DNA from 3 places in the Erwinia sp. AnSW2-5 genome. Region 2 is predicted to be linked to each of the others. Evidence: predicted binding sites of a transcription regulator. Region 2 holds the regulator's gene; each other region holds the start of a gene.
The links. The regulator PhoB, encoded in region 2, activates phosphate uptake and scavenging genes when phosphate is short. The targets are predictions, from matches to a motif close to CTGTCATAAAACTGNCNNAT.
Positions count from the first base shown of each region.

Region 1: a site for PhoB is predicted at 1,632-1,651, ahead of pstS (phosphate ABC transporter substrate-binding protein PstS). Genes of this name have one in related genera too.
Region 3: a site for PhoB is predicted at 1,477-1,496, ahead of phoA (alkaline phosphatase). Genes of this name have one in related genera too.

Region 1 covers NZ_JBJGXA010000036.1:40,640-45,400, forward strand. Annotated here, with positions in the region: gene ACFL9S_RS20605 (LysR substrate-binding domain-containing protein) at 1-163, opposite strand, end outside; gene ACFL9S_RS20610 (DMT family transporter) at 259-1,152, shown strand; gene ACFL9S_RS20615 (hypothetical protein) at 1,169-1,513, opposite strand; gene pstS (phosphate ABC transporter substrate-binding protein PstS) at 1,725-2,765, shown strand; gene pstC (phosphate ABC transporter permease PstC) at 2,867-3,829, shown strand; gene pstA (phosphate ABC transporter permease PstA) at 3,826-4,713, shown strand; gene pstB (phosphate ABC transporter ATP-binding protein PstB) at 4,757-4,761, shown strand, end outside.
Region 2 covers NZ_JBJGXA010000031.1:167,146-171,906, forward strand. Annotated here, with positions in the region: gene ACFL9S_RS18995 (SbcC/MukB-like Walker B domain-containing protein) at 1-264, opposite strand, end outside; gene sbcD (exonuclease subunit SbcD) at 261-1,484, opposite strand; gene phoB (phosphate response regulator transcription factor PhoB) at 1,697-2,386, shown strand; gene phoR (phosphate regulon sensor histidine kinase PhoR) at 2,410-3,723, shown strand; gene ACFL9S_RS19015 (PstS family phosphate ABC transporter substrate-binding protein) at 3,743-4,666, shown strand.
Region 3 covers NZ_JBJGXA010000018.1:1,346-6,106, forward strand. Annotated here, with positions in the region: gene phoA (alkaline phosphatase) at 1-1,404, opposite strand; tRNA gene ACFL9S_RS14280 (tRNA-Ser) at 1,653-1,740, shown strand; gene ACFL9S_RS14285 (nitroreductase family protein) at 2,215-2,955, shown strand; gene phoH (phosphate starvation-inducible protein PhoH) at 3,024-3,812, opposite strand; gene efeB (iron uptake transporter deferrochelatase/peroxidase subunit) at 4,361-4,761, opposite strand, start outside.

The DNA of each region.
Region 1 (4,761 bases), on a different contig from region 2:
GCAGTTTCACCCCAAGGGCATTTTCCAGGCTGGCGATCTGACGGCTGACCGACGAGGCGGTGCTGCCCAGCTTCTCTGCGGCCGCCGAGAAGCTGCCGAGTTCCACCACTTTCACGAACACTGCCATATACGGCAGCAGACCCATATATTGATTTGTTCTCATAGCGCACAAGTCTTGTTTGTCAGCGCGGATTATTCCGCCTGGAGAAAAACATCATAATCGCTGTTGGGTTTATCACCAACGACAGGGGAATGCAGGTGGAGAAACAACAGCGTTACGCAGAGTGGATGTTACTGGCTGTGGCCGTGGTCTGGGGAACCAGCTACGGGATGGCAAAGCAGGCCGTTCTTTTTTATCCGGTCGTGGGTTTTCTGTTTATTCGTTTTTTACTGACCTTCGTGCTGCTCTTACCTGCGCTAAGGCACTGCTGGCGTCAGGCGCTGCCGCCGGGGCTGATACTGGGTTCCGTGCTGTTTGCCATTTTCCTGTGTGAAACCTTTGGGGTGGCTCTGACCTCAGCCAGTAATGCGGCATTTCTGATCGGCCTGTGTGTGGTGTTGACGCCGTTGGTTGAATGGCTGATGTTCCGCCAGCGGCCGGAAACCAGCGTGTTTATCGCCGCCGCCGTTTCTCTGTGCGGTGCCATGCTGCTGGTGGGTGGAACACCGATTGAGATGAACAGCGGCGATCTGCTGGTGCTGGGGGCTGCGCTGCTGCGTGCATTGATGGTGTGTCTGACGAAAAAAATGACCCAGCATCGCAATGTGCCTGCCCTGGCGCTGACGGCGGTACAAACCGGGGTGGTCGCCTGCGGCTCGCTGGTGGTGCTGGTGGCGACGGAGCATGCGATACCGGCGCTGCCTGAGAGCACGCTGTTCTGGGGGCCGACGCTTTACCTCGTGCTGTTCTGCACGCTGTTTGCCTTCTTCGCGCAGAACTATGCGGTGAAGCGCACCTCACCGACGCGTGCCTCGCTATTAATGGGCTCTGAGCCGCTGTTTGGTGCCCTGTTTGCCGTGCTCTGGTTGCAGGAGTCGCTGACACCAGCGGCATGGCTGGGCGGGTTGCTGATTGTTGCTGCATCGTTGTGGGCCACGCGTCCGGTAAAACGTCGTGCGGAAATGAGCGCGGTAATGGAAAAAGCCGACTGACGTCGGCTTTCCGTGATTACTTAATCTTGCGGCTCAGGTCATCCAGCTTGCGGCTGAGATCATCCTGACTGCGTTTCAGGTCTTTGTTCTGGTTTTCCAGATCTCTGACCTTGCTGGTGAGATCGGCGATGGTGCTTTTATCTTTTTCCTGCTGGGTGTTTATTTCATTTACCGCAGAGAAAAGGTCATTGATATCACTGCCACTGATAGAGCTGGGGCTAATGTCTTTATTGTTACTGTCAAATATTGCCAGATGCTTCTCATAGCTCAGACGAGGGTTTGACGGTACTTGTGCAGACAGGGCTGGCAAAGAGGTGGCCAGCAGGGTCAGTGCCAGAGGTAACATCTGATAAGTTCGCATAAAATTCTCTCCTTAGATTAGTGTACCCCGACATCATGTTCCCGAATTGTGATGGGAAGTTGGAGGGATTAAGAATTAAAGATGGATGTCACAAAAGTGTCATATTTCGTACATTTTACTGTCACCAAACTGTCCTATTTTGCCTCCAGCAGCATTCATTAATTAGACAAACACGGCAACTGGCCTGACTTTTTAATCCCGTGGAGGGAACATGACACTGATGCACAAAACCCTGGCTCAATTCGTCGCAGTAACCCTGTCTCTGAGCGCCGTTACCGCAATGGCCGCAACCAACCTGACCGGTGCTGGCGGTACATTCCCGGCACCTGTGTATAACAAGTGGGCAGCAGAGTACAACACCGCGACAGGCAGCCAGGTTAACTATCAGGGTATTGGTTCATCCGGCGGCGTTAAGCAAATTATCGCTAAAACCGTAGACTTCGGTGCATCAGATGCGCCAATGAAAGACGAAGATTTAGAAAAAAATGGCCTGTTCCAGTTTCCGACAGTTATTGGCGGGGTGGTACTGGCGGTTAATATTCCTGGTATCAAATCTGGACAGCTGACGCTGGATGGCAAAACCGTGGGTGATATCTACCTCGGCACCATCAAAAAGTGGAACGACCCGGCAATCACCAAGCTGAACCCGGGCGTGAAACTGCCTGACTCCAACATCAACGTGGTACGCCGCGCTGACGGTTCAGGTACTTCGTTCGTGTTCACCAGCTACCTGTCTAAAGTGAACAGCGACTGGAGCAGCAAAGTCGGTAAAGGCAGCACCGTTAACTGGCCAACCGGTCTGGGCGGCAAGGGTAACGATGGCGTGGCCGCATTCGTACAGCGTCTGCCAGGCTCTATCGGCTACGTTGAGTACGCCTATGCGAAACAGAACAGCCTGGCGTACACCAAGCTGGTGGATGCCGATGGCAAAGCCATTGAGCCGGGCGAGAAAAGCTTTAGCGATGCGGCTAAAGGCGCAGACTGGAGCAAATCCTTTGCACAGGACCTGACCTTCCAGAAAGGCGACAACGCATGGCCAATCACCTCTACCACCTTTATCCTGGTGCACAAAGAGCAGGCTAATGCTGAGAAAGGTGCCGCCGTACTGAAGTTCTTCGACTGGGCCTATAAAAACGGCAGCAAAACCACGGCTGGCCTGGACTACGCCTCACTGCCAGATTCAGTGGTTGAGCAGATTCGTAGCGCCTGGAAAACTAACGTGAAAGACAGCTCCGGCAAAGCGCTGTACTAATCTATTCCAGTAAGCACCACGTTTGACGTGGTGTGTATCACCCCCAGGGGCCAGGCTTGCCTGGCCCGATACGTATCAGCAGTATCAGACTCGAGAATTCTATGGCTGCAACCAAGCCGGCATTCAAGGCTCCCGGAAAACAAGGTGACATCATCTTCAGCGCGCTGGTTAAACTGGCTGCGTTGATTGTGCTGTTGCTGCTCGGTGGCATTATCGTTTCCCTGATTATCTCTTCATGGCCGAGTATCCAGAAGTTTGGTTTCTCGTTCCTGTGGAATAAAGAGTGGGATGCGCCTAACGAACAGTTTGGTGCGCTGGTGCCGATTTACGGTACCGTCGTCACCTCCATTATTGCCCTGCTTATCGCTGTCCCGGTAAGTTTCGGCATTGCCTTGTTCCTGACCGAACTGGCCCCTAACTGGCTGCGCCGCCCGCTGGGCGTGGCGATTGAACTGCTGGCAGCGATCCCCAGCATTGTGTATGGCATGTGGGGTCTGTTTATCTTCGCTCCGCTGTTTGCCACCTATTTCCAGCAGCCGGTCGGAGACGTACTGGCTAACGTGCCGATTGTGGGAGCGCTGTTCTCCGGCCCGGCATTTGGTATCGGGATTTTAGCCGCCGGGATTATCCTGGCGATTATGATCATCCCTTACATCGCTTCCGTGATGCGCGACGTGTTCGAGCAGACGCCAGTGATGATGAAAGAGTCCGCTTACGGTATCGGCTGTACCACCTGGGAAGTGATGTGGCGCGTGGTATTGCCCTTCACCAAAAACGGGGTGATTGGTGGTGTGATGTTAGGACTGGGGCGCGCACTGGGTGAAACCATGGCGGTAACCTTTATCATCGGTAACACCTACCAGCTCGACAGTGCCTCACTGTTTATGCCGGGCAACAGCATCACCTCTGCACTGGCGAACGAATTTGCTGAAGCTGAATCGGGCGTGCATACCGCCGCGTTGATGGAGCTGGGGCTGATCCTGTTTGTGATCACCTTTATCGTTCTGGCCTGTTCAAAACTGATGATCCTGCGCCTGGCGAAAAGTGAAGGAGCACGCTCATGACCACGATGGAATTGCAGGCGCGTGACGAACTGCTCGCTTCACGCCGTAAAATGCAGGCGTGGCGTCGGATGAAAAACCGTATTGCCCTCGCTCTGTCATTGCTGACGATGGCATTTGGTCTGTTCTGGCTGGTGTGGATCCTGTTTTCTACTGTTACTCGCGGTATCGATGGCATGACGCTGTCGCTGTTTACCGAGAATACGCCGCCGCCGAATACGGCGGGTGGTGGCCTGGCAAACGCCCTGGCAGGCAGCGGCCTGTTGATCTTCTGGTCAACCGCTGTGGGAACGCCGCTGGGAATTATGGCGGGGATCTATCTGGCCGAGTATGGCCGTAAGTCCTGGCTGGCCGAAGTGATTCGCTTTATTAACGACATTCTGCTGTCGGCTCCGTCGATCGTGGTCGGTCTGTTCGTTTACACCATCGTGGTGGCACAGATGCAGCACTTCTCCGGCTGGGCCGGTGTGGTTGCGCTGGCACTGTTGCAGATCCCGATCGTGATCCGTACAACCGAAAACATGCTGCGACTGGTACCGGACAGCCTGCGTGAAGCGGCTTATGCCCTGGGGACGCCAAAATGGAAGATGATTTCGGCGATTACCCTGAAAGCCTCCGTTTCCGGCATCCTGACTGGGGTACTGCTGGCGATTGCCCGCATTGCCGGGGAAACCGCACCCCTGCTGTTTACCTCGCTGTCGAACCAGTTCTGGAGCACCGATATGATGCAGCCACTGGCAAACCTGCCGGTGACCATCTTTAAGTTCGCGATGAGTCCGTTTGCCGAATGGCAGAGTCTGGCCTGGGCGGGCGTGCTGATTATTACGCTGTGTGTACTGTTACTGAACATCCTGGCACGCGTGATCTTCGCCAAGAGCAAACATTAATTGAGCAGCGCGGCGGTAGCGGCGCGGACTAAGTGAGATAAAAATGGT
Region 2 (4,761 bases):
TTTCACCTCAAATTCCACTTCTGCCAGACATTCGGCAGTGTCGCGCGTCATCAGGTCATTTTGTGACTGAGTAATGCCTTTCAGGCGCGGTGTTTCGTGATACAGCGCAAGGCAGATGGCATCCAGCAGGGTGGTTTTGCCTGCGCCCGTCGGGCCAGTAATGGCGAACAGGCCGTTGCTGGCAAAAGGTTCTGCGGTGAAGTCGATTTTCCACTCACCCTTCAGCGAGTTGAGGTTTTTAAAGCGCAAGGTCAGGATTTTCATGATGGCTGCTCCTCATGGCGCACGGCTTCCAGCGTCTGGGCAAACAGCGCTCTGGCGCGTTCCAGCCGTTCAGTATCCTCGGCTTCCAGCGCCAGACGGCGGGAAAACACCTCTTCCACGCTCAACTCGTTCAGGGTTTCGTTGTTCTGCCGGGCGATCACCTGCTCCCGCTGTTCACGGCTGCGACGCAGCAGCACCACTTCTACGGGCAGGGGTTCGGTCAGTTCCTGGATACGGCGCTGTAGCTCACTGAGGTAAGCATCGGTGACGATTTCAATGTCCAGCCAGACGGTGCCACCCTGCGGATCGGCCGTGAGTGCTGCCAGCTGCTGCTCAATCTGTTCCAGAGAGCCTTTGATCATCTGCATCGGCTGGAATAACGGGATCGGTAAGGCTTCGACGGCGCTGAGTTTGCCGTCGCTGAAGTCGACCTGAAACACGCTTTTGGCTTTACCCAGCTCATCAAAACTGAGTGGGATTGGGGAGCCGCTGTAGCGAATATGATCGCTGTCGGCAATGCGCTGGGCGCGATGGATATGCCCCAGGGCGATATAGTCCGCAGGGGGGAAACAGTCGGCGGGGAAGGCATCCAGCGTGCCGATGTAGATATCACGCACCGCATCGCTTTTGGTTACGCCCATCGTGGTCAGATGGCCGGTAGCAATAATCGGTAGCGTCAGGCCCAGCGCATCGCGCTGTTTCAGGGCTTCCTGCCAGCACTGCTGATAGTGTTCCGTAATGGCTTCCAGCAGGCTTTGCTGCTTTTCGCGCCCTGACTGCCCGCTCTGGCTGCGCAGAATATCGCGTGGACGTAAAAACGGAATGGCGCACAGCAGCGCCCCCGGCTGGCCGTCGCGGCGATTGAGAACCAGCACCTGTTGACGCACATCGTCGCAGGCGGCGGCGATCACCCGGGTATTGAGGCAGGCCAGCAGCTCGCGCGATTCATTCAGCATGGCAACCGAATCGTGATTGCCGCCCAGTACCACCAACTGACAGCCGGTTTGCTGAAGCTTGACCACGAAGCGGTTATACAGCTCACGCGCGTAGCTCGGCGGAGAGCCGGTATCAAAGATATCGCCCGCCACAATAATCGCATCCGCCTGCTGTGCTTCTGCTTTCTCCAGCAGCCAGTCAAGGAATGCCTGGTGCTCGGCTGCCCGGCTTTTGGTGTAGAAAAACTGGCCAAGATGCCAGTCGGCAGTATGAATGATGCGCATGGGGGTCCTTTCATGGCGAAAAGCGTGGTGAGTATTATACCTGTCCTGCCTCTCGAATTATTCAGGCCCGATAAACATATTGATGAGGTAGAGATTTTATTTAATTTCATCAATGCTTTTAGGGGGTGCTTTTTTCATAAAAGTGTCATAAAACTGACGCATAATGGCGCCGCATATCCCCGTGACAACCTGTCACAGTAGCAGGAGCAATAATGGCTAAGCGCATTCTGGTGGTTGAAGATGAAGCCCCAATCCGTGAGATGTTGTGTTTCGTTCTGGAACAAAATGACTATCAACCGATCGAAGCCGAGGACTATGACAGCGCAGTCAGTATGCTCATTGAGCCGTGGCCAGATTTAATCCTGCTGGACTGGATGTTACCGGGTGGTTCCGGCATTCAGTTTATTAAGCACCTGAAGCGTGAAGCGATGACCCGTGATATTCCGGTGATGATGCTGACTGCGCGTGGTGAAGAAGAAGATCGCGTCCGTGGCCTTGAAGTGGGTGCCGACGATTACATTACCAAACCCTTCTCACCGAAAGAGCTGGTGGCACGTATTAAAGCGGTGATGCGCCGTATTTCACCGATGGCGGTGGAAGAGGTGATTGAGATGCAGGGGCTGAGTCTTGATCCGTCATCGCATCGCGTGATGTCCGATACGCAGCCGCTGGAAATGGGGCCGACCGAATATAAACTGCTGCACTTCTTTATGACGCATCCTGAGCGCGTCTACAGCCGTGAGCAGTTGCTAAACCATGTCTGGGGAACTAACGTTTACGTCGAAGATCGTACCGTTGATGTACACATTCGTCGCTTACGTAAGGCACTGGAACTGACCGGGCACGATCGTATGGTGCAGACGGTTCGCGGAACAGGGTATCGTTTCTCTGCACGCTATTGATTGTTCGCGCTGGAGTCTGAACCGTGTTGGAACGCCTCTCCTGGAAGAGATTATTGTTTGAGCTGCTGCTTGCCGGTTTGCCCGCGTTACTGCTCGGGCTGCTGGTGGGTTGGCTCCCCTGGCTGCTGTTAATCTCAGTACTCTGTGTGCTGGGTTTTCATTTCAACAACTTACTTCGACTCTCTCACTGGCTGTGGGTCGACCGCAGCATGACACCTCCCAGCGGCCGTGGCAGCTGGGAACCGCTGTTTTACGGCCTGTATCAAATGCAGGCGCGTAATCGTCGTCGCCGTCGTGAACTCGGTCATCTGATCAAACGTTTTCGTAGCGGTGCAGAATCTCTGCCTGATGCGGTGGTACTGACCACCGAAGAGGGGACGATTTTCTGGTGCAACGGCCTGGCTCAGCAGATGCTGGGGCTGCGCTGGCCGGAAGATAACGGCCAGAATATCCTCAACCTGCTGCGTTACCCGGAGTTTACCCGCTATCTGCGTCAGCGTGATTTTTCACGCCCGCTCACGCTGGTACTGAACAGCCATCGTCATCTGGAATTCCGTGTGATGCCTTACAGCGAAGGGCAATGGCTGCTGGTGGCGCGTGATGTTACCCAGATGCACCAGCTGGAAGGCGCGCGGCGTAACTTCTTTGCCAATGTCAGCCACGAACTGCGCACGCCGCTCACCGTGTTGCAGGGCTATCTGGAGATGATGAACGATTCCGTGCTGGAGGGCAGCCTGCGTGATAAGGCGCTGCACACCATGCAGGAACAGACCAAACGCATGGACAGCCTGGTGAAACAGCTGCTGACCTTGTCGCGCATTGAAGCTGCTCCAGCGCTCGATTTGCAGGAAACCGTGGACGTGCCGATGATGCTGCGGGTGTTGCAGCGTGAAGCGGAAACGCTCAGTAACGGTCGCCACGATATTTATTTCCATACCGACCCGCATTTGCGCGTGTTTGGCAATGACGAGCAACTGCGCAGTGCGATTTCCAATCTGGTGTATAACGCGGTTAACCATACGCCGGATGGCACGCGGATTGATGTCAGCTGGCTACGTAGCCCGCAGGGGGCACAGTTTAAGGTGAAAGATAATGGGCCAGGGATTGCACCGGAACACCTGCCTCGTCTGACGGAGCGCTTCTATCGCGTTGATAAAGCGCGCTCCCGACAGACCGGCGGCAGCGGGTTAGGTCTGGCTATCGTGAAACATGCGCTCAGCCATCACAATACGCGCCTGGATATCAGCAGCACGCCCGGCGCTGAAACCTGTTTCAGCTTTCAATTGCCACCAAGGTTGATTGTCAGTGCTGAACTATCCGAGAATGCGCTGCATTGAGTCTCACGGAACCCATGCAATGAAAATGTTAATCGCGCTGGCGCTGTTGCTGGTCAGTTCGCAGGTCCCGGCGAAACAGGGCATGCTGGCGGGGAATCTCACCAGCGTTGGCTCGGATACGCTGGGTAACCTGATGGCGCTGTGGGGCGAGAGTTTTAATCGTCAGTATCCCGGTGTCAATGTGCAGATCCAGGCGGCCGGTTCGTCAACCGCGCCGACCGCGCTGGCCGCGGGAGCGGCCCAGTTAGGCGCGATGAGCCGCCCGATGCAGGCCGTAGAACGTCAGCTGTTTGAAGACAGTTACGGTTATCAGCCTCTGGCCGTTCCGGTGGCGATGGATGCGCTGGTGGTGGTGGTCAATCAGGACAACCCGTTAACCGGGCTGAATGCACAGCAGCTGGATGCCATTTTCTCGGTGACCCGTCGCTGTGGTGGGCTAGCTGTGCCCAAAACCTGGGGTGATTTGCAGTTGGCTCAGCCTGGCTGGGCAACGCGCGGATTGCAGCGCTTTGGCCGTAACTCGGCTTCCGGCACCTGGGGTTTCTTCAAACAGCAGGCGCTATGTAACGGTGATTTCCGCAATGATGTCGGCGAATATCCCGGTTCTGCTGCCGTGGTGCAGGCCGTTGCGGGAACATTGAATGGCATTGGTTATGCCAGCGCCGGGTTTCATATCAGCGGCGTTAAAACCGTGCCGGTAGCGCGTGAGGGCAATGACTGGATCGCGCCGAGCGCCGAAAATATTCGCAGCGGCCGCTATCCTTATGCTCGCCCTCTTTATATCTACGTCAACAAAGCCCCCGACAAACCCCTGGAGCCGCTGACGGCGGCCTTTTTGCGTTTAGCGCTCTCTGCACAGGGCCAGGCGCTGGTTAGCCAGGCGGGGTATCTGTCGCTGTCTGAGCAGCAGATGCAGCGCGCTCGCGCGATGTTAGCCGAGTAATCACCCGCATACGGGCGAGGCGTGCCTCGCCCCTACAATATACGGCTCCTCATATCGTAGGGGTCAGGCACGCCTGACCCGCCGTCACCGCATCA
Region 3 (4,761 bases), on a different contig from region 2:
TTACTTAATCGCTAACGCGTCCTTGATGGTATAGAACAGATCGGTCTGATCCGTCAGGCCGACCACGTTCGCCGCATGAGGACCATACGCCGCGATACGCAGTTGCGTGCCGGTGTGCCCCTGAGAATCCTCTTCGGAATTACCGTAGCTGATGGTCATCGGGCTGCCGTCTTTGGTGATCAGCGTCTGCGTCAGGCCCGGCGCTTTGCTGTCATTGGCAATAATCTGGCTGGAGTGCGCATGGTCAGCGGTCACAATCACCAGCGTGTTGCCGTCTTTACGCGCAAATTCCAGCGCCTTTTGCACGGCTTCATCCAGATCCACCGTTTCACCAATCTGACCGCACGGATTAGCCGCATGATCCTGCTTATCAATAGACGCCCCTTCCACCTGAAGGAAGAAGCCCTGCTGCTTGCTGCTTAACAGTGAGATGGCTTTATCGGTCATCTGGGCCAGCGTTGGCGTTGAGGCCGGACGCTCGGCGTTCACTTCACAGGTGATCGGCTTGCCGTCCAGGTTACCGTGATAAGTGGCTTTCGGGCCTTTCCAGCGCACCGGCATATTGCCGTCGGCAAACAGCCCCAACACCGGCTTATCGTTGCCCGCTTCGCTCAGTCCGTTCATACCGTCAAGATCGTTCACCCGCTGATAGCCGCGCAGCTGCGCCTGCTCGTGCAGCGTTTTGCCCTGCCATTCACCCGCTTTCGCCGTCTCGCTAAAGGTTTTACCGCCGCCCCCGAAGGTGACGTCGGCACGGGCATTCAGCAGCTGCTCGGCGATGGAGCCTTTACCGCCGTTTTCCAGCGCGTTAGTCGCACAGAGTTCACTGGTTTTTACCGGTCCGTAGCATTTTCGCGAGGTGACATGGGCAATCTGCGCGGCCGGGGTGGCATCTTCCAGCTCGGCGGTTGATACATTGCCTGTGGCTTTCCCGGCTGCTTTGGCCAGTTCCAGCAGCGAAGGATAGTCTTTACCGTTCACATCCACACCAATCGCGCCATTATAAGACTTCACCCCGGTGGCCCAGGCCGTTGCGGATGCGGCGGAGTCAGTGACGTAATCGGGTTTATGGCTTTTTTTATCAAGTGCGTAATGGGTGTACTGTCCGGTCAGCGGCAGCGCATCAATACCTTTAAAGAAACCGCCCGCCCCTTCCGCATAGTTACGTGCTGCCGTGATTTCAGAGTCGCCCATACCATCGCCAATCAGCAAAATGACATTTTTCGCTGTGGTGCTGCTTAACGAGGCTTTGATTGCCTCGGTCTGGTCACCGGTCAGACGGCGCGCACCGCCGGGCTGGGTGATATCCCCCTGCGCAGCACGATTCCAGGTGGCGATATCCGCCACGGCGGAGGAGCAAATCAGCGATGTCAGCAGGGAAAGAGCAAAGGCTTTATGTTTCATTATTGGCGATCTCCATGAATAAATTTGTCTTAATATTTCTAAGTCACAGTCTGCGATACAACTATTTCATTTCTGTGTCAGTCATGTGACAGTGAGATTTCATTGCCGGGTGTGCTGATTGCGGGAATTTTGCGATTGCTCATGAGTTAAGCGAATAGAAGCACAGGGAAAAATACTACTTGACCCATTAACGGCGACTGCCTATAGTACCGCCCCGTTACCCCCTGCGGGTGACGGCAGTAAAATATGGTGAGGTGTCCGAGTGGCTGAAGGAGCACGCCTGGAAAGTGTGTATACGGCAACGTATCGAGGGTTCGAACCCCTCTCTCACCACCATATTCCAAGAGAATGCCTGAGCGAAAGTTCAGGCATTTTTTTGCATGTAATTCAGTGGAGAGAGGGAGTGAAGAACCCTCGTCAGGGTTCGACAAAACGGCAGGATAGCCGTTTTGCACAGCCGCAGGCTGCCCGCAGGGCGAGCGCCAGGGATGGCGCGAGTGATCCCCCTCTCTCACCACCATATTCTAAGAGAATGCCTGAGCGAAAGTTCAGGCATTTTTTTGCCTGTTTTTCACCAAACCAATCCATATTCTGCTGTAGGGGCTGACCTTCTGTTTCGGTCAGCCCGTTTTGTGGATATCGTCAGCACGGGTCGATTGAAAAAGATGATCGCCCCCTACGGGGTACCGCATTGTTGTGGCGGGCCGCATGGCGCAAATGTGATCTGCCGCACAAACGGGCTACTCGAACATCCCCATCTTCACTATCTTTACTCCCTTATTGTCCCCTATCTTAACGACCAGGTATCCCATGAATGATATTACCCAACTGCTGAAAAGCCATCGCAGCGATCGCAGCTACCTCGATAAACCGATTGCCGACAGCATTATTGATGACATTATCGAAGCGGCCTGGCTGGCACCGACCTCCGTTAACTCGCAGCAGGTCTCGCTGGTGGTGGTGCGTGACCCGGCAACCCGTGCACGCATTGCTGAAGTGGCTGGTGGACAACCCTGGATAGCCAAAGCGCCCGTCTTTATCACCTTCGTACTCGATATGCATAAAAGCCAGCTGGGCATTGCCGCAGAAGGGAAAACGCAGATTGCGCATGAAAGCCTGGAAAGCCTGATCTCTGGCTCAACGGATATTGGTATTGCGCTGGGTGCGGTGATGACGGCAGCCCGTTCTCACGGGCTTGGTGTGGTGCCCATTGGGGGTATCCGCCGTGAACCAGAAGCCATGATTGAGCTGCTGAATCTGCCTGAACTGACCTTCCCGGTGGCGGGCGTGGTGCTGGGGTATGTCGATCAACCCGCCCCGCAGAAACCCCGCATGTCGCTGGCAGGCTTCCGCCATGAAGAACGCTATGACAGCGCCTCATTACCGGAGGTGATTAAAGCTTACAACGAGGTTCTGGTGGCGCACTGGAACAGTACCGGGCGCACCGACGGTGATAACTGGGGCAACAACACCGCCAGCTATTATCAGAATATTTATTTCCCGCATGTGCAGCCAGCCATTTTGAAGCAAGGCTTCGGCATCGATAAATAAAAAAAGCCCGGCAGAGTCGGGCTTTGATTCATGCAGGGCGATAACAGACCGCCCTGCATTACCGCTGATTAACTGTAAGCGAGCAGCGCTCGTTGGCAAAGCTCTGAACGCACACAGTCCTCTTTATCAAAACGCACCACACCAATCATTTCGTCTTCCTCGAAGCGCGCCATCGCGTCGCTGAGGCCAGACTTCACATGAGCTGGCAAGTCACACTGAGTGATATCACCGTTAACGATGACCGTCACGTTTTCCCCAAGGCGGGTTAAGAACATTTTCATTTGGGCTGCGGTGACATTCTGCGCCTCATCCAAAATCACCACCGCGTTCTCGAAGGTACGGCCGCGCATATAGGCAAAAGGCGCAATTTCCACTTTGCCTATTTCAGGACGCAGGCAGTACTGCATAAAGGACGATCCCAGACGTTTAACCAGAACGTCATATACCGGCCGGAAGTACGGAGCAAATTTCTCGGAGATATCCCCCGGCAGGAATCCCAAATCCTCATCTGCCTGAAGTACCGGACGAGTCACGATGATCCTGTCGACATCCTTATGTATCAGGGCCTCAGCTGCTTTCGCAGCACTGATCCAGGTTTTACCGCATCCGGCTTCTCCGGTGGCAAAGATCAGTTTTTTGTTTTCTATGGCGTGGAGATAGTGCGCCTGAGCTTCATTTCTGGCTTCAATCGGTGAATGGTCGCGGGTATCGCGTGCCATGCCAATCGAGTCCAGCCCACCCATCTGCACCAGCGAGGTGACCGATTCTTCTTCACGCTGACGATGACTGCGTGAATCGCTACGAAGCACACGTTTTGCTTCACGACGCGCTTTGATCACTGCTTTCTGTCTTCCCATAGTGGCACCTTACAGTTGGTTTCATTTCCCGCATCCGTCTATCGATGCGATTACGTGAACGCTTTAGAGGTCGTGGCTTCCTTTTAAGCCTTGTCTGGCCGTTGGAACAAATGCACAGCAGAAATCATGCCCACAATGCACCGGTAAGGGTTAAAGGAATTGAGTAGCCGTTGAGTTGTGAAAGAAGAGAAAGCTGAAGAGGAAATGATTTCCTCGCAAATATTCGCGATATGAGACTTTTTGACGACTGGCCCGGTAAAGGACTTCTGCATTCGCTATCTCCAGAGTGGAAAACTATATGCGAAAATCAACAGCAATTTCATATTCTTCATATTAGCGAAGAAATGCAACACTTTTTTTAACGTTATTATGACAATTAGATGAATGCGATTAAAATCATGAGGTTATGTTAATCTTTTTATTAACAATAGCGAGAAGGGAAAGATTAACTGAGTGATTTTTAATCAGATTAATTTTATTGATGTTAAGAATCATCCAGACGGGACAGGCTTAGAATTAGCGGATTAAGATTAATCCGCTAATTAATATCACGCCTCCAGCAATCCCTGTGCCAGATAGTGTTGCGCATCAGCAACGCCAGGGAGAACGAAGAAATACCCCCCGCCGATCGGTTTTATATATTCTTCCAGCGCTTCGCCATTGAGTCGTTTTTGCACGGTAAGAAAACCTTTCTCTAAATCGTGCTGATAACAGACAAATAACAGCCCCATTTCCAGCTGCCCGGAATTGGAGACGCCGAGAGAATAACTGTAACCGCGACGCAGCATCAGGCTGTTTTGCGTTTCCGGCGTGCGCGGGTTCGCCAGACGGATATGCGCGTCCATCGGGATAACATCCCCATTGGGATCGCTGGCATAATCCGGCACATCATGCTCCTGGTGCATGCCCAGTGGCGCGCCGCTGTGCTTCTCACGACCAAAGATGGTTT